Regions from separate parts of the Gilliamella sp. Nev3-1 genome, predicted to be linked through region 3. Evidence: riboswitches for the same ligand, from Rfam matches in the RefSeq annotation. Region 3 holds a riboswitch; each other region holds the start of a gene.
The links. Region 3 has a riboswitch for thiamine pyrophosphate ahead of thiB (thiamine ABC transporter substrate binding subunit). Riboswitches for the same ligand answer to the same signal wherever they lie in the genome.
Positions count from the first base shown of each region.

Region 1: linked by a shared signal. The riboswitch ahead of thiM (hydroxyethylthiazole kinase) and the one ahead of thiB (thiamine ABC transporter substrate binding subunit) in region 3 are both predicted to bind thiamine pyrophosphate.
Region 2: linked by a shared signal. The riboswitch ahead of thiM (hydroxyethylthiazole kinase) and the one ahead of thiB (thiamine ABC transporter substrate binding subunit) in region 3 are both predicted to bind thiamine pyrophosphate.

Region 1 is NZ_LZHN01000004.1:1,980-12,743, forward strand. It holds gene thiD (bifunctional hydroxymethylpyrimidine kinase/phosphomethylpyrimidine kinase) at 1-736, opposite strand, end outside; gene thiE (thiamine phosphate synthase) at 747-1,388, opposite strand; gene thiM (hydroxyethylthiazole kinase) at 1,397-2,185, opposite strand; TPP riboswitch at 2,242-2,343, opposite strand; gene trkA (Trk system potassium transporter TrkA) at 2,383-3,744, opposite strand; gene trpS (tryptophan--tRNA ligase) at 3,853-4,848, opposite strand; gene A9G40_RS00730 (phosphoglycolate phosphatase) at 4,872-5,567, opposite strand; gene rpe (ribulose-phosphate 3-epimerase) at 5,560-6,237, opposite strand; gene A9G40_RS00740 (Dam family site-specific DNA-(adenine-N6)-methyltransferase) at 6,277-7,098, opposite strand; gene A9G40_RS00745 (SPOR domain-containing protein) at 7,147-7,935, opposite strand; gene aroK (shikimate kinase AroK) at 8,003-8,524, opposite strand; gene gutQ (arabinose-5-phosphate isomerase GutQ) at 8,709-9,671, opposite strand; partial or broken gene A9G40_RS00760 (LysE family transporter) at 9,873-10,495, opposite strand; gene A9G40_RS00765 (LTA synthase family protein) at 10,505-10,764, opposite strand, start outside.
Region 2 is NZ_LZHN01000012.1:1,131-11,894, forward strand. It holds gene A9G40_RS02845 (heavy-metal-associated domain-containing protein) at 104-307, opposite strand; gene A9G40_RS02850 (hypothetical protein) at 450-1,388, shown strand; gene A9G40_RS02855 (RNA ligase RtcB family protein) at 1,980-3,068, shown strand; gene prfH (peptide chain release factor H) at 3,068-3,688, shown strand; partial or broken gene A9G40_RS02865 (helix-turn-helix domain-containing protein) at 3,807-4,286, shown strand; one part of gene A9G40_RS02870 (IS3 family transposase) at 4,330-5,168, opposite strand; one part of gene A9G40_RS02870 (IS3 family transposase) at 5,168-5,411, opposite strand; gene A9G40_RS02880 (STY0301 family protein) at 6,028-6,444, shown strand; gene thiD (bifunctional hydroxymethylpyrimidine kinase/phosphomethylpyrimidine kinase) at 6,517-7,311, opposite strand; gene thiE (thiamine phosphate synthase) at 7,322-7,963, opposite strand; gene thiM (hydroxyethylthiazole kinase) at 7,972-8,760, opposite strand; TPP riboswitch at 8,817-8,918, opposite strand; gene trkA (Trk system potassium transporter TrkA) at 8,958-10,319, opposite strand; gene trpS (tryptophan--tRNA ligase) at 10,428-10,764, opposite strand, start outside.
Region 3 is NZ_LZHN01000059.1:49,188-59,951, forward strand. It holds gene A9G40_RS08725 (hypothetical protein) at 265-1,455, shown strand; TPP riboswitch at 1,954-2,064, shown strand; gene thiB (thiamine ABC transporter substrate binding subunit) at 2,105-3,109, shown strand; gene thiP (thiamine/thiamine pyrophosphate ABC transporter permease) at 3,124-4,713, shown strand; gene thiQ (thiamine ABC transporter ATP-binding protein ThiQ) at 4,691-5,395, shown strand; gene dinB (DNA polymerase IV) at 6,138-7,193, shown strand; gene A9G40_RS08750 (6-phospho-beta-glucosidase) at 7,274-8,710, opposite strand; gene A9G40_RS08755 (glucose PTS transporter subunit IIA) at 8,724-10,595, opposite strand.

The sequences.
Region 1 (10,764 bases), on a different contig from region 3:
CAGCATGGCTAATGGCTCCTTGCAAATAATTTTTAGCCTGCATTACAGCTTCTACTAAATTATATTTGGGTAATAATGCGGCAATTGCTGCAGATAGTGTGCAACCTGTTCCGTGAGTATTTTTAGTTTGAATTCGTGGAGAAGTTATTCTTATTACATTATCTTGGGTTATCAAATAATCAGGGCTTTGACTACCTGACAAATGCCCGCCTTTCATTAAAACCGCTTTGCAACCCAATTTGAGTAATTCATCCCCTTGCTTTTGCATATCATCTTCGTTTTTGGCCTCACCACAATCAAGTAGTGCTGCTGCTTCAGGAATATTAGGAGTAACAATGGTTGCTAAGGGTAATAATAACTCACGAATAGCAGTTATGGCATCAGATTTGAGCAGGGGATGTCCTCCTTTAGCTATCATTACAGTATCTAAGACGATAGCAGGAATAGCATTTGTGATAAGAAGATGGTGAACTGCTATGACTATCTCTTTATTCATTAGCATTCCCATTTTTACACTATTAATTTGAATATCTTGATATAGCGTATTGAATTGAGCTGCAACAAATTCAGGGGTAATGGCTAATACCGCATCAACCCCTCGTGTGCTTTGTGCCGTTAATGCAGTGATAACTGACATGCCATAAGCCCCGAGTGCCGAAAAAGTTTTTAAATCGGCTTGAATTCCTGCGCCACCGCTGGGATCTGACCCAGCAATGGTTAATGCAATTGTTGTCATAATGTATGCCCTATTTAGCCTTCCTGATTTGAGTAATGAGCGATAACGTCGCTTGCTCAATATCTTGTTTACCACAAATAGCTGAAACCACAGCAACGCCGTCGATACCTGTTTGAATAACGTTAGTCACATTATTTTCATCAATACCGCCAATAGCTACAGCAGGACATTGCTTTAGTTCTATTAGTTCAATTAATTGTTCGGTTCCCAGTGCTACTGCTGCATCTTTTTTCGTTGCGGTTGGAAAGATAGGACCAATACCAATATAATCGACCTTATGCCATGGAACGCTATCAAGTTGACGTCGATTAGCGATCGAAAACCCTAACCATTTATCTCTACCAATTAATTGACGAGTAACATCAACAGGAAGATCACTTTGTCCAATATGTACACCATCGGCGTCAACCGCTAAAGCAATATCGACATGATCATTAATAAACAGTGGTACGGGTGTTTCATTCAGCGCTTCTTTCAATGCTAATGCGGCATAATACCAATCTTTACCGCTAAACTTATGTTCAGATCTTAACTGTACTGCAGTTGCCCCATTAGAAACAGCAATTTTTGTGGTATTTACCATGCCACTAATACCACCACATAATAATGGATCAAGGACTAAATAAAGAGTTAAATCTAATTGCTTTTTCATCTTGTTCCTTATTGATGCAATGAATTAAACAGAGATAGTTGATCTAGTAGTGATACCGCAAAGGTACCTAATCCTTGCTGTTTATTGGCAAGTTGACCTGCTTTTTTCATCATAAAACAAGCTGAGGCGGTAGCTGATAAAGGATCTGATGAATTGGCAATAAAAGCAGCTACCATAGCAGATAGTGCACAGCCTGTTCCTGTTACTTTTGTTAAAGCAATATCGCCACCAGTGATGCTATATAAGATGTTGCCATTAGTGATATAATCAATATCCCCCGTCATTGCAACAATCGTTTGATATTTTTGTGCAAGTGCTTTGGCTGCATGTACAGCAGATGTCGTTGAGTTTTGACCATCAGGTCCTTTCGATGATCCATTTTCACCATTTAGTACTAATATTTCTGATGCATTACCGCGTATGACTGTTGGCTTTAATGATAGTAATTGACATACAATTTCAGTTCGATAATTAAGCGCCCCCCCCACAGCGACAGGATCAAGCACCCATGGAGTTTGTGTTTGCAAAGCTTGGATTGTTGCTAACAACATACTTTTGGCTGTGCTACTGTGAATGGTGCCAATATTAATCAATAAACTATCCGCAATGGTGATAAATGACTCCACCTCTTGCTTGGCAATAACCATTGCTGGTGATGCACCAATAGCGAGTAACACATTTGCGGTAAAATTTTGCACCACATCATTTGTAATACAATGCACTAATGGGTTTTGTTGTTTTACATGATAGATAAAAGGAGTTGCTTGTACTAATTGAAATGGTTTGTTTTCTAACATATTTATTCCCTGTTATTTTAGAACTAAAATATTGGGAAGAATTTGCCAAATTAAAGCTAAGATGGCTTAGACTTCCCTACGCTGGCATAACCCAGATCAGGTTCAACGGGTAAAATCTCAGTTTTTTGTCAAAACAAAAAACACCCCGAGTCAAAATTTGTTCATCCATTATGAACTGACTATCAGTTTTTAACAAACTATTGTAATAACTTTTCAATATCTGTTATTGCCTTTCTGTCTGGCAAAAAGATGATTAGATGATCATTATCTTCTATCATCAAATCAGTATTAATAATAATCACATCTTCACCACGAACAACAGCTCCAATTGTTGCACCTGAAGGCAGTTTTAAGCCATTAATATTTTTGCCCACCAGTTTTGATGTATCATTATTGCCTTTGGCAACCACTTCGATAATTTCAGATTCGCCTTGCCTTAGCGAAACGACTTTAACCATACCAGTTTGTCTTACATGACTTAATAGTTCTGAAATGGTGGCATGTTGTGGCGATATTGCGATATCAATCACACTATCATTAATCAATTCAAGGTAGGCTTGGCGTTGAATTAGTACGATCACTTTTTTTGCGCCCATTCTTTTGGCAAGCATAGATGACATGATATTGGATTCATCGTCACCTGTGACTGCAATAAAAAGATCGGTAAGCTCAACTTGCTCTTGTGAAAGTAATTCTTGATCAGATGACTCACCATGCAACACTGTGGTATTAACCAGTTGCTCGGCAATGAGTTCGGCTCGCTCAGCATTGCGTTCAATTAACTTGACTTGGTAATCATTTTCCAAACGCTTTGCTAAAGCGACAGCAACACTACCACCACCACTAATAATGATTCGCTTATAAGGTTTTTCTAATCGTTGTAGTTCGCTGGTTACAGCTTTGATATTAACTGGTGGCGTAATAAAATACACCATATCTCCCGCTTCAACCAAGGTTGAGCCAAGCGGACGAATAAAGCGGTTTTTACGATAAATAGCAACCACTCGCGCTTCAACATGAGGTAAATGTTCTTTGAGCTCGGATAATTCACTGCCAACTAAAGCACCGCCATAATAAGCCGTTACCGCCACTAGACACACTCGGTTATCATAAAAAGAAGCAAATTGCAATGAGCCAGGGTATTGAACTAATTGACTTATATGATTGGTGATAAGATTTTCTGGGGCAATGATATGATCGATATTAATACAGTCTTTATTGAAAAAAGGATAATTTTCATCATTATATTCAGGCGCTCTAATGCGAGCCACTTTTTGTGGAATACTAAATAAGACATGACCAATTTGGCAGGCCATCATATTGACTTCATCAGAGTTAGTTACAGCAACAAGCATATCGGCCGATTCAGCGCCAGCACTTTCTAATACCTGAGGATAGGATGATTTTCCACAAATTACCTGTAAATCAAAACGCTCTTGTAGCGATTGCAATCTATCATGATCTTCATCCACCACAGTAATATCGTTTTGTTTTTCGGTAACAAGATATTCCGCAAGTGCACTACCTGTTTGTCCTGCACCAAGAATAATAATCTTCATAACTAGCCTATATATTTAGATGGCTTTAACCATTATCCATTTACTTAGTATATTAAAGCCATTGCATATCATTCATTTTTTAGTCGCAATCTGTTATTGATTTTGCAATTATACAAACCCGATTGCATCATAGACTTTTTTCAACGTTGGCTCGGCTTTTGAACGTGCTTTTTCAGCTCCATCTTGCATGATTGAAAATAGATAATGTTCATCGTCACGATACTCATGATATTTAGCTTGCAAGGTAGTTAACATATCAATGACTTGCGTTGCAACTTCTGTTTTGAGGTGACCATACATTTTACCTTCAAACTCTTTTTCAAGCTCGGCAATAGGCTTACCTGTCACACCAGTTAAAATATCAAGTAGATTTGAAACACCAACTTTATTTTTAACATCATAGCGTACTACTGGTGGCTCATCAGAATCAGTCATTGCACGTTTGATTTTCTTCTCAATATCTTTTGGATTTTCGAGTAAACCAATCACATTATTACGGTTTTCATCTGATTTGGACATTTTCTTAGTCGGCTCTTGCAATGACATAACGCGCGCACCAACCCTGGCAATGAACGGCTCGGGAACAGTAAAAATATCACCATAAAGCGCATTAAAACGCATAGCAATATCACGCGATAATTCAAGATGCTGTTTTTGATCATCACCAACAGGAACTAAGTTTGCTTGATAGAGTAAAATATCAGCAGCCATAAGTACAGGATAATCAAATAGCCCTGCATTGATATTCTCTGAATGGCGTGATGACTTATCTTTAAATTGCGTCATACGGCTAAGCTCACCAAAATAGGTGTAGCAATTTAAAGCCCAGCCTAACTCTGCATGTGCAGGCACATGCGATTGTACAAAAATAGTGCTTTTTTGCGGATCAATACCACAAGCTAAATAAAGGGCTAGTGTATCTAATGTGGCTTTACGTAATTTGTTTGGATCTTGACGTACGGTAATTGCATGCTGATTAACAATACAATAAACGCAATCATATTCGTTTTGCAAAGACACCCAATTTTTTAAAGCACCTAAGTAGTTGCCAAGTGTTAGTTCCCCTGATGGCTGAGCGCCACTAAATACAATCGGTTTACTCATAATTTCTTCCTAATTTATACTCATTATTTTTTTGCATCAGCTTTTGGCTGAGGTAGAATTGTTAATATATCTTTAAAATCGTCAAATAAAAAATCGGGATTACTAGTAGCAATTGAAACGCCATAGTTATAGCCATAGCTTAAGGCAACAGTTGGGCAGTTAGCATTTTGCGCAGCAGTGATATCGTTTTTCGAATCACCAACAAAAAGTAACTGATCGCTAAACAATCCAAATTTCGCCATTACTTGATACAAAGGAGCTGGGTGTGGTTTTAATTTGATCACATCGCCACCGCCAAGTACTAGCGAAAAGAACTCTTTTATGCCTAGTGACGCTAGTAATGCAGGTAAAAATTGGGCTGGCTTATTGGTCACTAATGCAAGTGGATAATGATTATCATAAAGCACTTTTAAAGTTTCTTTAACATTCGGAAACAGCCTAGTTTCGACATCAATAACTTTATCATAATGTTGGTTAAATAATATCTTGGCTTTGGCAAATTGTTCTTTTGATGGCTCAATAGTAATGGCTTTAAAAACGCGTTCTAGCATGATATCAATGCCATTACCAACGAAATTTTTGATCTGCTCATTGCTGATCGTTGGTAAATTCAACTCTGCCAACATATTTTGTGTAGCCAGTGCCAGTCCCGGCACACTATCAACCAATGTACCATCTAAATCAAATGCGATTGCTTGAATATCTTTTAGTTTATTCATGTATCACTCCTGCTAACTCTTTACGCATGGCATCAATGACGGTTTTATAATCAGGCTGGCTAAATATGGCGGAGCCAGCAACAAACATATCTGCACCTGCTTTAGCTATTTCAGCAATATTTTCTACTTTTACCCCACCGTCAATTTCTAAACGAATATTTAATCCTGATGCAATTATACGTTGTTTAACTTGGTGTAATTTTTTCAAGGTTGCGGGAATAAAAGATTGCCCCCCAAAGCCAGGATTAACGCTCATCAACAAAATAATATCAATTTTGTCCATGACATAATCTAAATAATCCAGCGGAGTGGCTGGATTTAATACAATACCTGCCGTGCAACCATGATCTTTAATTAATTGTAATGAGCGATCTAAATGAATCGTCGCTTCTGGATGAATAGAGATATTAGTAGCACCAGCTTTAGCAAATGAGGCTATTAGCTCTTCAACAGGGGATACCATCAAATGCACATCAATAGGTACGCTAATGCCATAATCTCGCAGTGCTTTACAAAACATCGCCCCCATTGTTAGATTAGGTACAAAATGGTTATCCATAACATCAAAATGGATAACATCGGCTCCGGCGTCAATGACCTTTTGCGCATCTTCACCAAGGCGCGCAAAATCAGCTGACAATATTGATGGAGCAATAATAAATTTTTTCATAACCTACCTCATGATAACCCATTTTATATTCAAGCCTGATTATGACTTTTTATAGAGAGCTAAAATCTCATCAATTTTTTTACGACCCTCACCTGCACAGCTAATTGAACGACGCATTTCTGCGCGATAAAGCTCGCTTGCTTTGCTATAAAGAGTCATTGTGTAATCAGTATAATGATTAGATACTAGCACGGGTATATTCTTTTTATATGCTATAGTTTCAGCCAATTTCGACAAGTTTTTATGTTCTTCAAATCCAAAAATATTTGAATAATAAGCTGTAAACCCTACTGATTGATTTGGGGGTATGTAGGGCGGATCACAATAAATAACCGAATTTCTTTCTGCCTTCTTCATGACCTCATGATAAGGTGCGCAAATAAATTTCGCTTTTTGTGCTTTTTCTGCAAAAAAATAAAGTTCTTTTTCAGGAAAATAAATGGTTTTATAACGCCCAAATGGCACATTAAATAATCCACTATTGTTATAACGACATAGGCCGTTATAACAATGTCGGTTTAAATAAACAAATAATAATGATCTAAAATATCGATCTTTACTATGATTAAATACATCTCTAAGCTGATAAAACGCATCAGGTTGATTATTTTGAGTAGTAAAAAGCAATCTGAGATCACGAATAAATTGATCTGGAGTTGATTGTAACAAGGTATATAGTGAAATTAAGTCTTGATTGATATCCGCTAAAATATAGTTTTCGTAGTTTGTATTTAAAAACACAGAACCAGCTCCGACAAAAGGCTCAATCAATAGATCGCCTTCTGGAAGATACCGTTTGATTGTGTCCACAAGCTCATACTTTCCTCCAGCCCATTTTAAAAAGGCTCGTTGCTTCTTCAACGGATACTCCTATTTGTCGTTGATTGGATAAATAAACGATATTACTTATTATTTTTCTATTTTTTCTTTATTAACAACCGCACCCGATTTAACCCATGGTTTATCTTTTAAGAGTGCTGATGGTAAAGATTTAATAGCTTTACGTGCTTCATTAGCTGATGAATAATCACCTTTTACTAAAATAAACCACGTTCCTGAACTATATTCAGTTTTATATATATGGTAATTAGTTATATTGTTTTGTTTAATAAATTTTTTCAACCCCTCAACTGATTTGGATGCACTTAGCTGAATAACATAATGATCATTACTTATTTTAATTTTTTTTCCTAAATCAGCTTTTTCTTCTTTACGATTAACTGTTTTCTTATCATGATCATTATTATTTTTCTTAGTATTAGTTGATTGTGAAATATTTATATTATTAGAAATACTAGCGTTAGTTCTTCTATTTTGTGTTGTAATAGTATTAGAGTGTCCCTTAACCTCAGAATTTAGATTATCTATTGAGCTTAAACTATCATCTGTATTATCAGAACTTTCAGTTTGAGATCCATTAACAACTGCGCCACTTTGCCCATTTGAAATCAAACTGTTAGTTTCTTCTGTTGTCGTAACATCATTAACGGTAGGTGATGTTAATGCTGTTACTTCATTTTTGCGAGAAGAGTAAAAAATAATCAAGCCAAGCAATAATAGAAAAATAATGGCTACCGAACCGAAGATAACTAATTTTTTCTTTGGAAAATTTTGAAGAAGGTTTAGCAACTTTAATGAAGGCGTAGAGTCCTTACTCGGTTGCTCTAAAATATAACGGTCATCTTTATCTACACGCATACTTACTCCTTAACCTATAAAAAGGTTTATTACTTCATTAATAGCTATTACATCCAAAATAAGTTGCTTAAATCTGTTCTATTTTATCAATAATATAACTGGCAACACCTTTGGCACTTTGTTCATCAGTTTTAATGGTAATATCGGCAATTTCTTTGTAAAGAGGTTCACGTTCACCTGCAAGTTCTTCATAAAGCTCACGAGGTGTGTTACCACCTTGCAGTAATGGACGGCGTTTATCTTTTTGTGTTCTTGCCATTTGCTTTTCAATGGTTGTTTCAAGATAAACAACAATTCCACGTGCTGACAATCGGTTGCGTGTCTCTTTTGATAAGACAGAACCACCACCAGTTGCCAGAACTACGCCTTGTTTTTCAGTCAATTCGTTAATGACTTTTTCTTCTCTGGCACGGAATCCCTCTTCTCCTTCTAGGTCAAAAATCCATGCAATATCGGCTCCAGTACGTTTCTCAATCTCTTGATCTGAGTCAAAAAAATCCATGCCTAACTGTTGCGCAATTTGTCGGCCTATTGTGCTTTTTCCTGCCCCCATAGGGCCAATTAGAAAGATATTTCGCTTTTCTGCCATTGTAGTTTCATCATCTATTAATTTTGGTTAAAATATACAACACAACATCAATTTTAGTTGATTAAAAATCATACAAAATTCAATTGTGTAACTTTTCCTTTGATCTCCGTCTAACGACAAAAATTTAGGTCGGTAATTATCTCAATAGATAGCACCTTTTGGCAATAGGTATTTATTAATAGTTTTAGCTAATACCAGCTTGATGCAAATCATGAATATTTAAAGCACCGACTAATTCACCCTCATTGTTAACGACTGGTGCAGCGGTAATATTGTGATCATTAAAGGATTTTAATGCTTCAACCGCTTTCCAATTATCAGGGATAAGGTATCCTGGGCTGGTCATAACATCCAAAATACTATCTTGTAATGTACCATTTTTCAATAATAACCGACGTAAATCGCCATCGGTAAATACTCCAATTATTTTATTATTATTCTGACAGATTGCAACTAAACCTACACCTGTTCGACTTAATTCTAGCATAGCATCAAGAACCGTTGCTGTTTGTGGAACTTTAGGTATTCGATCGCCTGTTCGCATCACATCTCTGACATGATTAAGTAATTTAGCACCTAAACTACCTGCTGGGTGGGAGCGAGCAAAATCTTCTTCTCTAAAGCCTCGAGCTCGCATTACAGCAATCGCTAGCGCATCACCCATCAATAATGTGTTGGTTGAACTTGATGTTGGCGCTAATCCCATTGGGCATGCTTCTTTTTCTATCGAGATATTTAAAATAGCTTGAGCTGATTTAGCCAATGGCGAATCAACTCCGCCCGTAATTGCAATTACGGGTACATTCATTGTAGCGAGGATCGGCAGAATAATATTAAATTCTTTTGCCCGTCCGGAATAAGAAATTAAAATAGCCACATCATTGGCTGTTACCATGCCTAAATCGCCATGCAATGCTTCCGAAGGATGCATAAAAAAAGCGGGGCTGCCCGTGCTTGCTAACGATGCAGCAATTTTTTTCCCAATATGTCCTGATTTCCCAATACCTGAAACAACAACCTTACCTTTGGTGGTTAAGATAAGTTGGCATGCATTAATAAAATCTTTGCCAAGCCGATTAGGTAACTTTTCCGCTTCTTGTAACTCTAGTTCAAGAACTTCTCGACCATATTGTAATAATTTATCCATTTTCAATTAGCCTGTCGAATAAAAAAATCAGTGTCCAGTGAATGTATAATCGGTAAATAAAAGTAATCGATTATAAAAGCTAAACTATTATCAGTTTAACAATTAACGATCGAATATTCAAAAAAAGAAAGTCTTTTTATCAAAACTTTTCAGGTAAACAGGTGCTTGAAAGTAAATATGAGTTCACAACATTAGAGTAACTTAAAGTCCGAAAGCAACTTTTACGCCTAATGTAGTTAAAATGGTACCTAATAATTTATCGAAAATAGTTTGAATTTTAAAATAACGCCGTTGTATTGTTTGATTTTGAAAAACAAACACCACAAAAGGCCACCAAAAAAAGGCTTCAATCCAAATGATAAATGCAATGATAAGTTTACCAATCGTTGATGATTCAGCATCAAGCATTTGCGTAAAAATTGCTAGAAAAAATAACGTTGCTTTAGGGTTAAGTAAATTACATAAAAAACCTTGCGTAAAAGCCAATTTTGTTGAAATTAGCTGCTTAATTGGTTGTTTGCCAACTAAGCAAGTGGTCGCATTAGAGGCAAATAATGCTTTAAAGCCAAGCCATATAAGGAAAGCGGCACTGGCATAGCATAGCGTGTTATAGAGCAATGGAATGGTGCCAATCAACACCGCAAGACCAGCAACGCAATAGCTCATATGAATCAAAATAGCAGTGATCACATCTAAACAAGTAAATAATGCTGTTTTTCGGCGATAATTTAAACTGTTTTTAACACTAAAAAGAAATCAGGTCCAGACGGAATCATCCCCAAAAAACAGGTCGAGCCAACTAAAAGCAATGTATCCAACTCCATTTTCGGTACCTATTTAAATACCTGTGCTGAATTATTGATCGTTGCGATATTGGCTTTATTTTTTTCAATAAACTGTTTTTTATCAAAATTAGGGGCAGATAAATAGTCAGTTAGAAATTTGCCATTACTTGCAACTTGTGCCCCATTTAAAATTAAACGAGGCAAATCAATTTGGTAAATGGTTTGATCGGGTGTTTTTTGTAGATCTTGTATACTTGCGTTAGTTAATAGATAAAGCTTGCGCTCTTTTTGTGAAAGGCGATTAATGG
Region 2 (10,764 bases), on a different contig from region 3:
ACTTTAAACAAATTTTTTGTTATTTCTGTTTTAAGGTAAAATTTCAGCAAGGTAGCATAACAAAGATGCCTAAGAAACCTAGTGCTATCAAATATAGAGATAGTCAGTTCGCAGTTCCAACAAACTCATAACCAGCCTCATTAATCGCAGTGATAGCGGCTTCTTGCGTAATGGAACTATTTTCGATAGCAACTTGGCGCTTAGTTAAATCAACGGTCACTTTTGCGTTTGGGTCAATGTCATTAATCGCTTTTGTTATCATTTTCACACAATGCTGGCAATTCATATTATCGACTATCAATTTCATAAAAATCTCTCTATTCCTAATGTTATTTAATAAACAACCAAACAAAATACCTATTTATAACACTAATTTTATTTGATTACATTTAGTTTTTTTCATAAAGATGATAATATTTACTTCCTTTTTACACTTATAACAAAATATTATGATGAAAAAAATAAAATATTCTTTATTGTGGATTTGCAGTTTAATCCTTGTTGGCTGTTCTGAACCTAGTTCTATCGAGCGTTGGATTGACAACCCTACTGCTAACGAAATAAAAGTCACTATTGATGGTAAAGAATTAACTATTCCAGCCAAATCGGGTATTAATTATACATTTGAATACGGCAAACATACCTTATCGTATAATAATGATGACTTCAATTTTGTTGTAAAACCGGCTCAATTTGGAAAATTAGGTCTTATTAACCCAACACAAAGTAACTATTATTTATACACAGTCATCTATTCAACGTCTGAGTTGAATGATGAAGAATACGAAAAGATTTTAAGAGAAAAAAGAGAAATCAATAACATTCCAGCCATTATTGATGGTAAAGCGCAAGAAATAGAATTGCCAGCAAAATTAATCAATGATGTATTTATTGAACACAGCCAATATCATTGGGATTATTCTTATGATCAACCTTTTCCAAAAGAAATAACTCAAGATCTAAAATTGAAGAAAAACCAATCTTATCAAGAACGTTTTAGAAAATTATATCGTGAAAGCGACTTTATTGAATTCTTAAAAGAAGATGAAAAAGAAGACATTAGCTTTCCTTACAACCCTAAAAAGTTCAGTGAGATAAGCCAATATGTTATTCCTAAGATTGACTTAAATAACATAAAATGCGAAGCAGGTCGTCAATATATGGAAAGCCTATTAAATGACTGGAATCATCTTATAACATTAAAAGGTAGTGATTTTAAAAAACCATACGACAATTTGGCATCAAATGATGCAATGGCTAAAAGTTATCGCTCAAAAGAAAAATGTACAGAAGAAAACGATCCTGAGAAAAGCTACAGTAAAGAATTGGGGAAATTCGTTGATGCTCTTCGAGATACTCGCGACGTTAACTTTTATGTGATCAAATAATAGTACTTGATCATTTTCAATAAATCGAAAAAGAGGTTGCTAAATGACCTCTTTTAAAAAGAGTAAAATCATTTTAAACGGGTTTTATGCCTCGATAGCTTACAGACAAATGTTCTTCCTATTTTTATCTCAAGGATAAAAGGCTAAAATTTTACTTTTTATGTTGTTTTATTAATTAAAATTCTTCACGCCTACTATTTACATCTCATAAAAAAATAACTATGATACTCACCATTATTAACTGCAAAGGAGAATTGATTATGATTTGTTTAACTAACCTTTGCAGGCTTATCGCAAAATAATTAAGTAGTAACACTTCTCATTTTTACTTCAATTCATTCTGCTGATCTTAGCCTGCCAATATAACCTATACCCAATACTTAAAGATAATTTTGCTTTACATTGTTAAAGTAAGCGTTGTTTTGGATTAACAATAATTAACTGTTGTGATCAAATCAATGTTAAGTGCAAAGCTGAATTTTATATGTATTATTTTAATTTATAACGTTTTTTACATGTAATTTTTTCAAAAAATTTGTCTTTATACATCATCAGGGTATAACAATAATATTGATTAATATGGATTGATATATGGACAATTCTATACAGGTGCTATCTGACAAAGCATCATATATTGCATCAAAAAACACATGGATTGAAGGCGTGGCTATTGAACAGCTACTGGCAACCGCTAATTTGCCGAATATGGTTAAAGTTGTGGGCATGCCAGATCTTCATCCGGGAAAAGGCTACCCTATTGGAGCAGCTTATTTAAGCCGTGAAATCATCTACCCAACTTTAATTGGCAGTGATATTGGTTGTGGTATGGGTTTTTGGCAAACTGAAATCAATATAGCTAAATTGAGTATTGATAAATTGGAACGGCAAATTGGTAATATTGATCAGTCAAATACTCATCATAAATACAATCTTGGTACAATTGGTGGTGGTAACCATTTTGCTGAATTACAAAAGGTCAGTAAAATTTGTGATGAGTCGTTATTTAATGATTACCAACTCAATGCTAAGAAGTTGTTTTTATTAGTGCACAGTGGTTCAAGAGGATTAGGTCATGCGATTTTACAAAATCAATTATCGCGTTTTGGTAATCAAGGTTTACTTGAAAACAATCCTGAAGCATTAGACTATCTAGCTAAGCACGATAACGCAATAGCATTTGCTAGATTAAATCGTCAAATTGTCGCTGAAAGATTAATGGCAAACCTAAATACACAAGGGGGTGAAGTGCTAAATGGTTGTCATAATTTTCTCGAAAAAGTCATGTTCACTGGGCAGGCGTATTGGTTACATCGTAAAGGCGCCTCTTCAGCAACAGATGAATTAGTGATTGTACCCAGATCGCGTGGGGATTATAGTTATTTAGTTAAGCCAATACAGCATGAAAATCTTCTTATGTCATTAGCCCATGGTGCGGGGCGTAAATGGCGTCGGGTCGACTGTAAAGGCAAGTTAGATAACCGCTATTCAATGCAAGAACTTAAACGAACCAAATTGGGGAGCCGTGTCATTTGTGAAGATAGCAGCTTAATTTTTGAAGAGGCGCCACAAGTTTATAAATCAATTGAGAGTGTAATTGAATCGATGCAACAAGCAAACATTGTTAAAGTGATCGCACAACTTACTCCAATATTGAATTATAAAACACAAGGAGGTCATTAATGGCATTGCTCTGTTTTTCATCTGCCAAAGGGCCTGCTGAATGCACTTTAGCTGTTGCGAAAGCCGTAACGCAATTTCTAAATGAAGCAAGTAAATTATCAGTAACAACCGAAATAGTCGAAAGCGTATTGGGCGATAAGCCCAATACTTTCCGTTCAGTGCTTATTTCAATTGAAGGCTTACAGTGTGATCAATTAATACAGCGTTGGCTTGGAACCGTACAATGGATTTGCCAAAGCCCATATCGACCAGCACATAAACGTAAAAATTGGTTTATAGGCACTACCTGCTTACAAAACCCTTCACAAATAATGGATAGTACTATTGAATTTACGACGATGAAATCATCGGGCGCTGGCGGCCAGCATGTCAACAAAACCGAATCTGCCGTTCGTGCAACACATATCGCAACGGGTATTAGTGTCAAAGTACAGACCGAACGAAGCCAACATGCCAATAAGCGATTAGCGAAATTATTATTGGCGCATAAACTTGCTGAATATGAAAATAATTTACATCAGCAGAATAAAACTATACGCCAGCAATTTCATTACTCAGTACCAAGAGGTAACAGTAGTTTAGTTTTTTATGGCAAAGGATTTCATGAAAAAATAGAGTAACCATATTATGTAGTGTATTAGTTCCGACTTAATCGGACAAAGGGCTTGAAAAAGAGAGCATTACCAGTTTTGATATTAGGTGTCAAATCTACAATCAAAACAACAAGAGGTAACGTTCATGCTTCATACTAACAATCAAATCATAAAACATAAAGTAGGCTTATTAAATTTAACTGAAGAACTTCAGAACGTGTCTAGAGCTTGTAAAGTGATGGGAGTATCAAGAGATGCGTTTTATCGTTATAAAGAACTCGTTGAAGAAGCTAGTTTAGACTCTTTAATATTAAAGAGTAGACGGACACTAAATCTCAAAAATCGCGTTGATGACCCAACGGAACAAGCCATTATTCGTTATGCTATTGACTATCCTGCTCATGGTCAGCATAGAACAAGCAATGAGCTTCGTAAGCAAGGTGTTTTTATTTCAGGAAGTGGCGTGTGCTCTGTTTGGTTAAGACATAATCTTGAGAATTTCAAAAAATGCTTACATGCTTTAGAAGAAAAAGCGGCTCAGGAAGGTATTGAACTCAATGATAGCCAAATAGCTGCATTAGAAAAGAAAAAGCACGATGATGAAGCTTGTGGTGAAATAGAAACTGTATGTAAATACCCCAAACTTAGTACACAACTCACGTAGAAAATTAAGCTGCCTGTTTTAATATTTTATATTCGAGCGGTGTCATGTTATTTAATGCCTCATGCGGTCTTTCGGTGTTATAAATCGTTAACCATTCTTCGGTTATTCTCCTTGCTTGCGCTAAGTTGTTAAAAAGATATAAATCGAGCACTTCAGTACGATAGGTACGATTAAATCGTTCAATATAACCATTTTGATAAGGGCTACCGGGCTGGATATAATCAATGGCTATATCATGTGATTTAGCCCAGTTTATAAAGGTTTTTCCTGTAAATTCTGGCCCATTATCGACCCGTATTTTTAATGGATACCCATGATATTCGGCCAGTTTATCTAAGTAACGGGTAACTCTCCCTGCCGGTAAGCTTACTGCAATATCAATACCTAATGCCTCACGATTAAAGTCATCGATGACATTGAATGTCCTAAAGCGACGTTGATTACGGCTACTGCCACTCATAAAATCCATTGACCAACAGTCACTTTGTTTATTGGGGACTAATAATCTTTCTGAGCATCGTGGAGGAATGCGTTTTTTACGCTTTACCCTGAGATTAAGCTTTAATTCACAATACACCCGATATACCCGTTTATGATTCCATTGATAGCCGAGCTTTCTGATACGATTAAAACATTTAGGAAAGCCCCAGCGTAAATGCCGGTCTGTGATAGCATTCAACACCGAAACAATCACCGAATCATCCTGTAACTTAGCTTGATAATAGTAAGCACAACGGCTTAAACCAACAATGGCACAACTCATAGCAATAGTAACTGAATGATTTTGTTGTAGTTGCTGTGCCCACGTTTTACGTGCCCCTGTTGGCACTAAAGCTTTTTTATGATTTCTTCCTGAAGCTGGGATCTTAAGCTCAGTTCGGCAAACATCTGTTTAAGCTTGCGGTTTTCAGCCTCCAGCTCCTTTAAGCGTTTGATATCCGACGTTTCCATTCCGCTGTATTTTTCTCGCCATTTATAGAAAGTTGAATTACCCATGCCATATTTACGGCACAGTTCTTTAACGGGAATACCCGCTTCAGCTTCTTTTAAAATAGCGATGATTTGATGTTCAGTCATTTTTTTCATAATTAAATCCCCTTTACTTGTATCATAGAGAATTTTCTACTTTTTTGCTGTACTATTTTAGGGGATAGTTACATTAATGTTCTAATAATACTTTTCATAGAATTATATAAAACGTCTTAAATCAACTTAATGCTAATCATTTATTTATTACCATCATTGATAAAAATAATGTGTAGGCTCAATACGTTTGCCAATGGTTAAATTAATTGCCCCCTTGCAAATGTTTTATGGCTTCTTCTAGATTGCTACATTGGGGAAATAATACTGCAATTTTGGTAAAGTGTGTGCAATCCGTATCGTGGATATTTTTAGTTTGAGTTTTGTATGATAGTGATGAGTCTTATTTTATGGTATAGAGCTTTTTTGGCGATATCTCCGTTATGCTATCTTGCTAAAAACTTACTCCAAAACAGAAATAATAAAAAACTCGTTTAATTTAGATAACATGGTGAAAATAGCTTAATGACTTATAAATAATTATAATTGTTTTTATTTAAGATATTAGCATGATTTTTTGAAATCTTAGAATACTTTTATCTTTTTATTAATAGGTAATTGTTAGAAGGATAGATAATATGAAAAGGAAAATATTGAGTGTTACTCTAGCTATTATGGCTTGGTTTGGTGCAGTTTTTTTGTTAATGCCTATCAAATTGATTGCCCACAAAACATCAAGGCTAAAGAAGAAGTTGAAAACAGGCCTAATGGGTGGGAGGTTTCTGATGATATAAATAGTTTAACTATATCGTTTAGTAGCATGATTGTTTATCACGGTAAGCCTTCTAGAAAGGTCAGTTTAAAACCAGCAAAAGGATGGGTTGAAGGTAAGAAACATGAGTTAATATGGGAAGTCGATTTTAAAGCTGATGTTGAACCTTATTATGTTAGTTGCTCTTATAATGGCAGTAGAATTGAGCTAATAAAAAAAATTGATTTATCAATGAAAAGTTGTTGGGCTGATTATTTTGAAGATGAACAAGGAAAAAAAGGAACACTTACCTGTAGCACAAGTGAAGCAAAAGATTTGCATTAGTTGAAATATGGGATTTGTTGTTATATGTAATAGCTGACAACTTAAATCCCTTTTAGACTATTTATTGTGCTGTCACCACCAACGGTAAAAATGGTGTGTTGGGCCAATTCCGTTACCAATATTTAAATTATCAGCATGGCTAATGGCTCCTTGCAAATAATTTTTAGCCTGCATTACAGCTTCTACTAAATTATATTTGGGTAATAATGCGGCAATTGCTGCAGATAGTGTGCAACCTGTTCCGTGAGTATTTTTAGTTTGAATTCGTGGAGAAGTTATTCTTATTACATTATCTTGGGTTATCAAATAATCAGGGCTTTGACTACCTGACAAATGCCCGCCTTTCATTAAAACCGCTTTGCAACCCAATTTGAGTAATTCATCCCCTTGCTTTTGCATATCATCTTCGTTTTTGGCCTCACCACAATCAAGTAGTGCTGCTGCTTCAGGAATATTAGGAGTAACAATGGTTGCTAAGGGTAATAATAACTCACGAATAGCAGTTATGGCATCAGATTTGAGCAGGGGATGTCCTCCTTTAGCTATCATTACAGTATCTAAGACGATAGCAGGAATAGCATTTGTGATAAGAAGATGGTGAACTGCTATGACTATCTCTTTATTCATTAGCATTCCCATTTTTACACTATTAATTTGAATATCTTGATATAGCGTATTGAATTGAGCTGCAACAAATTCAGGGGTAATGGCTAATACCGCATCAACCCCTCGTGTGCTTTGTGCCGTTAATGCAGTGATAACTGACATGCCATAAGCCCCGAGTGCCGAAAAAGTTTTTAAATCGGCTTGAATTCCTGCGCCACCGCTGGGATCTGACCCAGCAATGGTTAATGCAATTGTTGTCATAATGTATGCCCTATTTAGCCTTCCTGATTTGAGTAATGAGCGATAACGTCGCTTGCTCAATATCTTGTTTACCACAAATAGCTGAAACCACAGCAACGCCGTCGATACCTGTTTGAATAACGTTAGTCACATTATTTTCATCAATACCGCCAATAGCTACAGCAGGACATTGCTTTAGTTCTATTAGTTCAATTAATTGTTCGGTTCCCAGTGCTACTGCTGCATCTTTTTTCGTTGCGGTTGGAAAGATAGGACCAATACCAATATAATCGACCTTATGCCATGGAACGCTATCAAGTTGACGTCGATTAGCGATCGAAAACCCTAACCATTTATCTCTACCAATTAATTGACGAGTAACATCAACAGGAAGATCACTTTGTCCAATATGTACACCATCGGCGTCAACCGCTAAAGCAATATCGACATGATCATTAATAAACAGTGGTACGGGTGTTTCATTCAGCGCTTCTTTCAATGCTAATGCGGCATAATACCAATCTTTACCGCTAAACTTATGTTCAGATCTTAACTGTACTGCAGTTGCCCCATTAGAAACAGCAATTTTTGTGGTATTTACCATGCCACTAATACCACCACATAATAATGGATCAAGGACTAAATAAAGAGTTAAATCTAATTGCTTTTTCATCTTGTTCCTTATTGATGCAATGAATTAAACAGAGATAGTTGATCTAGTAGTGATACCGCAAAGGTACCTAATCCTTGCTGTTTATTGGCAAGTTGACCTGCTTTTTTCATCATAAAACAAGCTGAGGCGGTAGCTGATAAAGGATCTGATGAATTGGCAATAAAAGCAGCTACCATAGCAGATAGTGCACAGCCTGTTCCTGTTACTTTTGTTAAAGCAATATCGCCACCAGTGATGCTATATAAGATGTTGCCATTAGTGATATAATCAATATCCCCCGTCATTGCAACAATCGTTTGATATTTTTGTGCAAGTGCTTTGGCTGCATGTACAGCAGATGTCGTTGAGTTTTGACCATCAGGTCCTTTCGATGATCCATTTTCACCATTTAGTACTAATATTTCTGATGCATTACCGCGTATGACTGTTGGCTTTAATGATAGTAATTGACATACAATTTCAGTTCGATAATTAAGCGCCCCCCCCACAGCGACAGGATCAAGCACCCATGGAGTTTGTGTTTGCAAAGCTTGGATTGTTGCTAACAACATACTTTTGGCTGTGCTACTGTGAATGGTGCCAATATTAATCAATAAACTATCCGCAATGGTGATAAATGACTCCACCTCTTGCTTGGCAATAACCATTGCTGGTGATGCACCAATAGCGAGTAACACATTTGCGGTAAAATTTTGCACCACATCATTTGTAATACAATGCACTAATGGGTTTTGTTGTTTTACATGATAGATAAAAGGAGTTGCTTGTACTAATTGAAATGGTTTGTTTTCTAACATATTTATTCCCTGTTATTTTAGAACTAAAATATTGGGAAGAATTTGCCAAATTAAAGCTAAGATGGCTTAGACTTCCCTACGCTGGCATAACCCAGATCAGGTTCAACGGGTAAAATCTCAGTTTTTTGTCAAAACAAAAAACACCCCGAGTCAAAATTTGTTCATCCATTATGAACTGACTATCAGTTTTTAACAAACTATTGTAATAACTTTTCAATATCTGTTATTGCCTTTCTGTCTGGCAAAAAGATGATTAGATGATCATTATCTTCTATCATCAAATCAGTATTAATAATAATCACATCTTCACCACGAACAACAGCTCCAATTGTTGCACCTGAAGGCAGTTTTAAGCCATTAATATTTTTGCCCACCAGTTTTGATGTATCATTATTGCCTTTGGCAACCACTTCGATAATTTCAGATTCGCCTTGCCTTAGCGAAACGACTTTAACCATACCAGTTTGTCTTACATGACTTAATAGTTCTGAAATGGTGGCATGTTGTGGCGATATTGCGATATCAATCACACTATCATTAATCAATTCAAGGTAGGCTTGGCGTTGAATTAGTACGATCACTTTTTTTGCGCCCATTCTTTTGGCAAGCATAGATGACATGATATTGGATTCATCGTCACCTGTGACTGCAATAAAAAGATCGGTAAGCTCAACTTGCTCTTGTGAAAGTAATTCTTGATCAGATGACTCACCATGCAACACTGTGGTATTAACCAGTTGCTCGGCAATGAGTTCGGCTCGCTCAGCATTGCGTTCAATTAACTTGACTTGGTAATCATTTTCCAAACGCTTTGCTAAAGCGACAGCAACACTACCACCACCACTAATAATGATTCGCTTATAAGGTTTTTCTAATCGTTGTAGTTCGCTGGTTACAGCTTTGATATTAACTGGTGGCGTAATAAAATACACCATATCTCCCGCTTCAACCAAGGTTGAGCCAAGCGGACGAATAAAGCGGTTTTTACGATAAATAGCAACCACTCGCGCTTCAACATGAGGTAAATGTTCTTTGAGCTCGGATAATTCACTGCCAACTAAAGCACCGCCATAATAAGCCGTTACCGCCACTAGACACACTCGGTTATCATAAAAAGAAGCAAATTGCAATGAGCCAGGGTATTGAACTAATTGACTTATATGATTGGTGATAAGATTTTCTGGGGCAATGATATGATCGATATTAATACAGTCTTTATTGAAAAAAGGATAATTTTCATCATTATATTCAGGCGCTCTAATGCGAGCCACTTTTTGTGGAATACTAAATAAGACATGACCAATTTGGCAGGCCATCATATTGACTTCATCAGAGTTAGTTACAGCAACAAGCATATCGGCCGATTCAGCGCCAGCACTTTCTAATACCTGAGGATAGGATGATTTTCCACAAATTACCTGTAAATCAAAACGCTCTTGTAGCGATTGCAATCTATCATGATCTTCATCCACCACAGTAATATCGTTTTGTTTTTCGGTAACAAGATATTCCGCAAGTGCACTACCTGTTTGTCCTGCACCAAGAATAATAATCTTCATAACTAGCCTATATATTTAGATGGCTTTAACCATTATCCATTTACTTAGTATATTAAAGCCATTGCATATCATTCATTTTTTAGTCGCAATCTGTTATTGATTTTGCAATTATACAAACCCGATTGCATCATAGACTTTTTTCAACGTTGGCTCGGCTTTTGAACGTGCTTTTTCAGCTCCATCTTGCATGATTGAAAATAGATAATGTTCATCGTCACGATACTCATGATATTTAGCTTGCAAGGTAGTTAACATATCAATGACTTGCGTTGCAACTTCTGTTTTGAGGTGACCATACATTTTACCTTCAAACTCTTTTTCAAGCTCGGCAATAGGCTTACCTGTCACACCAGTTAAAATATCAAGTAGATTTGAAACACCAACTTTATTTTTAACATCATAGCGTACTACTGGTGGCTCATCAGAATCAGTCATTGCACGTTTG
Region 3 (10,764 bases):
CTTTTTTGCTTTAAAGCAAAATCATAAAAAAAACAATAAAATCAATGGTTATTTTAATTTCTTGTTGTTTCGCTCACAATGCTTTATTTGCTTGGTTGTTTACAAATAGAATTCTAATAAGATCAATGCTGATGTTGTTTTGGGATTTGGTGATAATCTTTTAGATCAAAAAATACCTAAAACACTAGCCAAGATTTTTTTTAACAGTTATACTTTCATCAATTAAAAAACAAGCTCACTAAGCGAGCAATTAATTATAAAAAAGTGAAACAAAACAAAAATTTACTTGACAGGTCAAACAAAATGCCGTATCATCTTAAACACCAAACACCAAACACCAAACACCAGCGCTGGCAGTCCTATGTCTTAAATCGTTCGATTAACGCTGTTGGTCGAGTTTGTCGCTTTAGTTCATTTATCCCTTCGGGGTCATCTCTTAAATTATTATCACAACTTGCTAAAAAACCGTTACAGGCGTTGTCGCTATTACTATTTTTGCTATATTCATGGCATTTATATGCATTACCTCGTGATAATAATCGCAGTGATGCAATCATGCTGCCACCAGCCCCCTTTATCATGTTTGCTTCCCCTCATCTTTCCCCTTATTCATTTACTAATAATTCCGATGGGTTCGGTCCTACACCCACCGCGCCAGGATTTGTCTACAATAAAGGATTTTACAACACCCAATCATATGCCTCTAATTTTCCTACCACAGGGGCTAATGGGTTGTATTTTGATTTAGTCCTAGGTGGCGATGCCAATGATTTGATATGGAATACACCCATTACACACGAAGGAATTACTGCCACTGTAACCAAAATAACAGCGAATGATTCTTGGGTTCATGAAGCTTGTTCGAGTGTGAGTGTGATTCCCTGTGAACCACAGTTAGAAGCAAAAGTATTTGTACGCGTCACTTTAAACGGTCCATTTGCCGATGATACTCAGATAAATTCTGATAATCCAGTTCCAGTCTCTAAGCCAAGTTTACCACAAACATTTGAATTAGTGGGTAGAAATAGACATAATGAAGAGATTGTAAAATATGGTTTTGTGTTGAAGCACTGGTTTGTCCACCGTGGTGGTAGAGAAGGTAACCAATCAGAGCAAACCGCATGGTGTAGTGCGATAAATTATCGTATGCCAAAAGTAGAAGATCTGACCAATGCGAAGTGTCGTCCCAACCCTCGCCCTCGCGACGATTTTCCTTGTAGAAATGGAATAGATGGTGCCTTACCCCAATCATCAGATTATAATACGTTATTACGTCATGTTGATGCTGGCTTTATAACCGAGTGGGGGTCTTTGCTTAGTAATGCCGGCTTCAAGAACGACCTCTACTGGACTAGCGATAGCGATTTCTTCGTAGACTCGGGCTATGGTAAAGTAAAAAATCCAAATTCAAATTTTGTTTCTAGTATCAATTATGGTATGTGCGTTCACCCTTAATACTGACTTCTTAATTCTTATATAAAAGAATATGCAACTTGACATAAATAAAAGGTAAAGCTGTTAACGCATAATGCTCAACGTTAGTTAGTTTAAGTCGCCAAGCGAGCTAACGTTAAGTGCGTTTGTACAGTCAGCATATGTTTTTAATGCTGGCGTAAAAGTATTATTTAAACATCAATAAAATCAATCCTTTTTCTGACTGTTTTTTTATTGATAGCGCATTCACATTTTATAAAAGCCAAAGGTTATTATTATTTATTCAGAGTTAGAAAGTGTTAACACCACCGTAGCTTGTTACGTTATGGATAAGCTGATGAAAAATTGATATCGATTCGTTTTCGAGCATTCAGCGTAGTAAGTGTCTTTTTTGTTTTAAAGCAAAATCATAAAAAAAAACAATAAAATCAATGGTTATTTTAATTTCTTGTTGTTTCGCTCACAATGCTTTATTTGCTTGGTTGTTTACAAACATAATCCTAAACACTACACTAGTCAATGTTCTCAACGGGGTGCCCAGTGGGGCTGAGAATGTTAGCGTTAGATTAGCGTAACCCGTCGAACCTGAACTGGATCATGCCAGCGGAGGGATTTGAGTTATTATACCTACTCAAACCTTTTGTCTTTTATTTGCTATTTTGGAGGCAAAATGTTTTGTAAAAAATTGTTATTATCTTTGGTATTATCTGCACTTTTTATGGCAAATATTGCAAATGCTACCAACATAAAACCTACCTTGATTGTGTATAGCTACAACTCTTTTATTTCTGAGTGGGGGCCAGGGCGGGAAATTGAAAAGGGATTTGAAGCGCAGTGTGGTTGCGAAGTTGAGATTGTTACATTAGGCGATGGCGTATCGATTTTAAATCGAATGCGTCTTGAGGGCGATAAGACCAATGCCGATGTTGTTTTGGGATTAGACAATAATCTTTTAGAACAGGCTAAACAAGCCAATATTGTTATTCCTCACCAAATCAATAAACCCGATAATTTAAATACCAACTGGTGGGATGATGATTTTGTGCCTTATGATTTTGGCTATTTTGCTTTTATTTATAATCAACAAAAAATCAGCAATCCACCACGCTCTATGCATGAATTAGTTGATAATAAAGCCAACTGGAAGATTATCTATCAAGATCCTAGAACCAGCACTCCGGGGTTAGGTTTATTATTTTGGATAAAGAATATTTATGGTGATGATGCCTCATCAGCATGGCAAAAAATAGCTAAAAACACCGTGACAGTAACTAAGGGCTGGAGTGAAGCTTATGGGCTATTTTTAAAGGGTGAAGCTGATTTTGTGCTTAGCTATAGCACTTCACCTGTTGCTCATATTATGAATGATAATGATTATCGTTATGCTGCGGCTATTTTTGATGAAGGGCATTATCGTCAAGTTGAAGTTGCTGGTATTACTAAATATAGTCAGCAACCCGAATTAGCACGGGCTTTTTTGCAATATTTATTGACCCCCGATGTGCAACGTCAATTTGCTGAGAAAAATACCATGTACCCTATTATTAATACATCGTTACCTGAAGCTTTTAAGCAAGTTAAGCCTATAAATAAAGCGCTTGAGTTTGATGCAAAGCAAGTTGAACATAATCAAAAAACGTGGGTACGAGAATGGCAGTCTGCCATTAGCAAGTAGTTTTATTTTACCTAATGTCGAAGTTAAGAATATTACTCCCAGGAATTAGCGCTGCTAGCCTGATCTTAATGATATTAGGCGCAGCACTCTTTGCGCTTTGTTTGACTGCGATTAAATTTAATAATTTAGTCGTCTATTTTGATGAGTATTTATTACATGTTATTTGGATAACTTTATTTCAAGCAACATTATCGACTTTATTATCTGTATTATTGGCAATTATCATGGCTAAAGCTTTGTCGATGATTGATTTTTTAGGTAAAAGATTATTATTGCGCATTATGCCAATTACCTTTATTTTACCGACACTTGTTGTAGTCACTGGGTTGTTGTCGGTTTATGGTAAACAGGGCTTATTAGCGACTGTTTTCGGTTATTTTGGGGTGCCTTTTATGACATCGATTTATGGGTTAACAGGCATTTTACTTGCACATGTATTTTTAAATTTTCCGTATGCTTGCTGTCTATTCTATCGAACGTTAAATAGTGCACCAGTTGAACACAAACAGCTAGCTGCACAATTAAACTTTTCAAGTTTTACTTACTTTAAATTGATTGAGTGGCCATTACTGCGTCGGCAACTGTTCCCGATGGCTGCGCTTATTTTTATGCTGTGTTTTTCTAGCTTTGCGATCGTATTAGCGCTAGGAGGTGGACCAAAATATACAACATTTGAAGTCGCCATTTATCAATCTATTCGTGATTTAGATTTAGCTCAGGCTGTGCTTTTAGCTTGTTTACAGTTTATTTGTTGTGTTTGTTTTATTTGCTTGATGCAAAAATTTACTCATAATAATAACCACCATCAAAAACCTAATACATGCTATGTTAGGCAAAGTTACCGTTTGCCTGTTTCAAATCATTTAGCCTTTTTATATATGATTATTATTGTTACTGGTGGGTTATTTATTTTGCTACCGATTATGACCCTACTCATTGGAGGGGGATATTTTTTTCAATGGTCATTTTTAACTGCGTCTTTTCAACAGGCAGTTATGTTTTCATTATTAATTGCTTTTGGCTCAGCTACTATTGCCATGTTGCTAGCATTGTTATTACTTTATACTAATAGCCGTTTGTTAATTAATCACAAAATACAGTGGAGCAACCAATTAATGTTAGTTGGATCGCTAATTTTAATTATTCCCAGCATGGTATTTTCATCAGGTCTATTTTTATTATTATTTCCCTTTGCGCATAGTTTTATCGTTGTTTGCCTTTTAATTATGCTATGTAATGGTTTAATGGCATTGCCTTTTATATTGAAAAATCTTGCTGTACCTATGTTTGATGTTGTATCGCGCTATTGGCAATTAAGTCAATCACTTAATATTAATGGCTTTTTTCACTTTTATTTGATTGAATATAAAGCACTAAAAAGATTAATTATCCAGAGTTTTGCTCTGTCTGCAATATTATCATTGGGTGATTTTGGTATTATTGCTTTATTTGGTGGGAAATCAGTGACCACATTACCGTATTATTTGTATGAACAAATATCAAGTTATCATTATAAAGAAAGTGCCGTAACGGCCGCATTATTGTTAATATTATCTTTTAGTTTATTGGTTGTGATGGATTATGATCGAACTAAATCAAATTAATTATCATTACGATAATTTTAAAATGCATTTTAATATCAAAATTGCAGCAAAAGAAAAAGTCGTCATTATTGGACGCAGTGGTGCTGGTAAAAGTACCTTGTTAAATTTGATTGCTGGATTTGTTTTACCAAACTCGGGGCAAATTTTACTTAATCATCAAAATATGACTCGCACCTTGCCAGGCAAACGCCCCGTTTCGATTTTATTTCAACGTAACAATTTATTTAACCATTTAACCGTTGAGCAAAATATTGGTTTAGGTATAAAACCTTGTTTAAAACTGAATGCATCTGAACGGCAAACAATAGAAGATATACTAGTTAAGGTTAGTTTAGCAGGTTTTAACAATCGTTATCCTAATCAGCTTTCAGGCGGGCAACGGCAACGTGTGGCATTAGCGCGTTGTTTAATTCAGCATCGCCCTGTTTTATTGTTAGATGAACCATTTTCAGCGCTCGATCAAGCTCTGCGTTTTGAAATGTTGGCGTTAGTCGATCAAATTTGTGATGATTTCAATTTAACTTTAATGATGGTATCACACTATCTTGATGATTCACTTAATTATTTTTCACGTTGTTTGGTGGTTGATAATGGCAACATTGTTTTTAACGATTTACCAACACAGCTTGCACAATCTAAACATAACGAAATTGCAAAAATGTTGGGTTTTAATTATTCTTAAAAAGGGTTGAAGCTTGGAAATAACACTTTTACCTGCCTATTTTATTATTCAATATTAAGTGAATTGTGATTTTATTGAGTTAAAAAATTACGATTAATTGATTAATTACAAATTTATTAATTAGATGTTTATAAATTGCACTATCTCTATTTTGTTGGTCAACGCTTAAGGTTTAATTAATCTATTTAGATTAAATTACCTTAATTATTAACAACATTAATTAATTATTTATGCAAAATGGACATACATGCCATAAGTTTAGTTGGTTAGTACTTAGCTCTGATAGCTTATTTTTCACTTATTTGTTTGTGCTTTACCGCTATATATTTTTATTTATGATCACGACGAAGATGTTTATCAAATACTATCCCAGAATATATTAGTAAGAAACGAGAAAACACTGACTTGAACTGTGTTTTCTGCTTTGGTTATTGCTAGCGTGAATATCAACGTATACAAACCATTATCAAACTATGTCAATCGAAAATTTAGCACATAAAACGTAATTCACACATGATTAGTTTTTACTGGATTAAGTGATAGCTTATATGTTACTGAAAAAATTTTAGTTAATCGGAAATTTTCCATGAATCGATCCGTTGGGTTGGTGATCCTTATGATAAAAAAGGGTTAATTGATTTTGATAAATTAGAAAAGTAGCTATCGTCGGTGTTTACACTGCCACTTAAGGTGTGATATTGTATATTTATACAGTTATATTTTATTTGCCGTAATACCGTTTATGCGAAAAATTATTCATGTTGATATGGATTGTTTTTATGCCGCTGTTGAAATGAGAGATAATCCCCGTTATCGTAATGTGCCTATTGCGGTGGGGGGCGATCCTCGTAAGCGCGGTGTGGTGGCTACTGCCAATTATTTAGCACGCCAATATGGTGTGCACAGTGCAATGTCAATGGCACAAGCTATAAAACTGTGCCCCAATCTTAAAATTATACCCGGTAGGCATGCGGTATATAAAGAAGTATCAAACCAGATCCACCAAATATTTAAGCGGTATACCCAAGCGATTGAGGCGCTATCACTTGACGAAGCTTATCTTGATGTGACTGATTGTAAACTATGTCACGGCTCGGCAACTTTGATTGCGCAAGATATCCGCCAAGCTATTTTTAAGGAACTTGAGTTAACCGCATCGGCTGGTGTTGCTCCACTGAAGTTTCTTGCCAAAATCGCTTCTGACATGAATAAACCTAATGGTCAATATGTGATAACACCTGATGAAGTTGATGGCTTTATTGAACAGCTCCCTTTAAAAAAAATTCCTGGTGTGGGAAAAGTGACTGAAAAAAAATTAGCTGATTTGGGATTATTTACCTGCCAAGATATAGTCAATTATGATGTGACTAAATTATTTAACCATTTTGGCAAATTTGGGCGAGTCTTGTATGAACGATGCCAAGGTATTGATGAGAGAGAAGTATGTAATGACAGGCAACGCAAATCGGTTGGTGTCGAGCGCACTTTAGTTGATGATATTCATCATTGGGAAGCGTGTTTATTACAGTTTGATTCATTATTTGAAGAGCTTGAAAAACGATTAAGTAAAGTGCGTTCTGATTTATCGATCGCTCGGCAGGGTGTCAAATTTAAGTTCGATGATTTTCAACTTACCACTCAAGAGCATGTATGGTCAAAACTAGATAAGGCCGATTTAATTAAACAAGCCCATAAAGTTTGGTTAGAACGTCGTAACGGGCGTGGCGTTCGGTTAATTGGTTTTCATGTCACGTTAATCGATCCACAAGTTGAAAAACAGCTCATTTTTCCATTTTAAGCTTTTTTCTTATAAAAAAAGAGGATGCAGGCAAAGCCTGTATTCATCCTCATAATCATTTATCAATTAATGGATAATTATCACTTTAAACTTGCACCATTGGTGCTAATAACTTTTTTATACCATTCAAAAGAATCTTTTTTATAACGCTTCATGCTACCGTTGCCTTCATTATCACGGTCAACATAAATTACACCATAGCGTTTTTTCATTTCACCAGTGGTAAATGACACCACATCAATAATCCCCCAAGCGGTATAGCCCATCACATCAACACCATCATAATCCATGGCGGTTTGCATCGCTTTGATATGAGCACCTAGGTATTCAATGCGTGGTTTGTCATGCACTTGGTTACCATTTTCTAGCTCATCAATGGCACCAAATCCATTTTCGACAATAAATAATGGTAACTGATAACGATCATATAAACGGTTTAAGGTATAACGTAATCCTTCAGGATCAATAGGCCAACCCCAGTCACTGCTTTTAATATAAGGATTTTCAACCGCATTAGGTAGCGCTCCGTTAACAATGTTATCGCGATTGTCATTTTTGGCATCTGCTTTTACAACCGTTGACATGTAGTAACTAAAACCAATGTAATCAACTGTACCTTGTTTTAAATAAGCAAGATCTTCTTGTGTAATATCAAGTTTATAGCCTTCACGTTCGAACTCTTTTAATGCATATGCAGGGTAATAGCCACGAACGTGAACATCAGGGAAGAAGAAGCGTTGATGCATAGCGATTTCTGATGCCATCATATCTTCAGGGTTACAAGAATATGGATAAATTGGCACATGTGACACCATACAACCAATTTGAAAATCTGGATTGATTTTTTTACCAGCAATCACCGCTTTGGCACTGGCTAATAGTTCATAGTGAGCAACTTGGTACAGAACTTCTTGCGGATTTTCGCCCGGTTTAACTTGGACGCCCGAATTCGTCCAAAAGAAGATAGGATTACTGGTATCCATTTGATTATTAATTTCGTTAAATGTCATCCAGTATTTGACTTTATTTTTATAACGCTCAAAACACGCAGTGGCAAAACGTTCAAAAAATTCCACTGTTTTACGGTTTCTAAAACCACCATAATGGCGAGCTATATGTAATGGCATTTCAAAATGTGATAGCGTGATAACAGGCTCTATGCCATGAGCAATGAGTTCATCAAAAACATTATCATAAAAGCGCAGGCCTTCTTCGTTTGGCTCAAGCTCATCACCTTTTGGAAAAATGCGTGTCCAAGCAATTGACGTGCGTAAACATTTAAGACCTAATTCAGCAAAGAGTTTGATATCATCTTTATAATGATGATAAAAATCAATGGCCGTATGGTTTGGGTAAAACTTATCGGGTTCAATATCTTGGGTGATTTGTCTTGCAACGCCATGAGCACCAGCGGTCATAACATCAACCACGCTGGGTCCTTTACCGCCTTCGTTCCAGCCACCTTCAAATTGGTGAGCGGCTAAAGCGCCGCCCCATAAAAATGGTTTTTTAGTCATTTTTGATTCCTTGTTATTGCTTAATTTTAAATATGATATCATCAACTGTTACTTCTGTTTTATCCGTTAATGAAATGAATTGGTATTGATCGGTATTAACAATAATAATTGGGGTGATTAACGGGTAGCCAGCTTGCTTAATTGCCTCAGGATTGAAGCTGATGAGTAAATCACCTTTTTTTACTTTTTGGTGTAATTCAACGTGATATGCAAACTCGTTATTGGTCAAATTAACCGTATCAATCCCCACATGAATTAGTAACTCAACGCCGTTATCTAATGTTAAACCAATGGCATGTTTAGAATTTTCAAATACCGCAGTTACCTCGGCATCAAAAGGCGCATAGACGTGATTATCAGTCGGTTCAATCGCAATCCCTTCGCCCATTAATTTTTGTGAAAAAGCAGGATCAGGTACTTCACTTAGGGGTAAAGCATGTCCTGTCATTGGGCTTGTGATATCCAGCTCGTCAAGCAAGACTTTAGGCGTATCATTTTCAATAACAGACTCATCTTGTTTCGTTTCACCAGTACCAAAGATTTGAATTAAAACGACAGGTCCCACCAAAGCAATAAGTGACCCAACTGCAACACCAATAAATGAGCTAGGGCTGTTTGGGCTAATTGCATTGACGATAGTTAAAGGGCCAGGCAAACCAGCATAAGCAAAGTAGTGAGGAGAAAAGAAACCAGCCACAATACCACCACAAGCAGCCGAAATACAGCCATAAATAAATGGCTTTTTAAAACGTAAGTTAACGCCATAAATAGCTGGTTCGGTTATCCCAAATAAGCCAGTAATAAAAGCGGATAATGAAATGCCTTTCATCTCTTGAGTTTTTGTTTTTAAATAAAAACCAAATGCTGCCCCGACTTGACCAATAACGGCGATGGTTTGAAATGCTTGGAAAGAGTCTTGACCATATTGTTTAAAGTTTTCAACGATAACCGGTGTGATCCCCCAGTGCACGCCAAAAATAACAAACACTTGCCAAACTGCACCAATAATTCCACCAGCAAACGATGGAGCTAAATTAACAAACCAGTTATAACCATCAGCAATATATTGTGCACCATTGGCAGTTAATGGACCAACAATAAGTAATGTTAAAGGTACCATAATGACAAGACTAAATAATGGTAATAGCACCGGTTTTATAATACTGTGCAGGCGAGGTTCTAAGAAGCGCTCTAAATAAGAGAGTAACCAAACTAAAAAGAGTGGTGGTAAAACGGTTGAGGCATAAGTGGTTTTCGATAGTGCAATGCCAAATAGATCAATTTCTTGCCCCTCGCTTATTAGTTTTGCAAACTCAGTCCATGTCGGCGATAGCAGTGCTGCACAGCAAGCAACGGCGATATATAAGTTACAACGGAAATGCTGTGAAGCGGTAATGGCAATAAAAATTGGCAAAAAGACAAAAGGCGCCCAAGAGATGAAATTGAACACCTCAAAAGTTCCAGTCTTTTCTAGCTCAGGGCAGACCAATTTAAGTAAAATCAAGATACCTTGCAAAATTCCTGATGCGGCTAAAATATAGACAAACGGGGCAAATACAGCCGACATTGTTGCAATGATGCGATTTAATATGTTGCTATCATTTTCTACTTCAATTTTGTTATCAGTATTAACGAGTTGAGTAAAAGCGTTATAGACTTTATCAACATGCGTACCAATAACCACTTGGATTTGACCGCCTTTTTCAACAACGGTAATCACGCCTGGTAATTTAGCAATGTTTTCTTTTGCGTGATCTGGTGTATGTTGGGTAACAAGGCGAAGGCGTGTTGCACAGCGAGAAACGGTAACAATATTTTTCTCACCACCTAACTCATTTAAAATATCAACAGCTAGCTTGTTATAATCTCTAATTTTTGATGACATCCATAAACTCCTTAAAAGCAATTCAGTAAGATTATTTTATAGGCAATTTCAAAATTGTTAATTAACAATTATATTGTTTGTGATCTAGATCGACTTTTTACATCATTTAATTTAAAAGTTAACCTAACCTGTATAAAATAATAGTTAAATTGCTTATTCAATAAAAAGA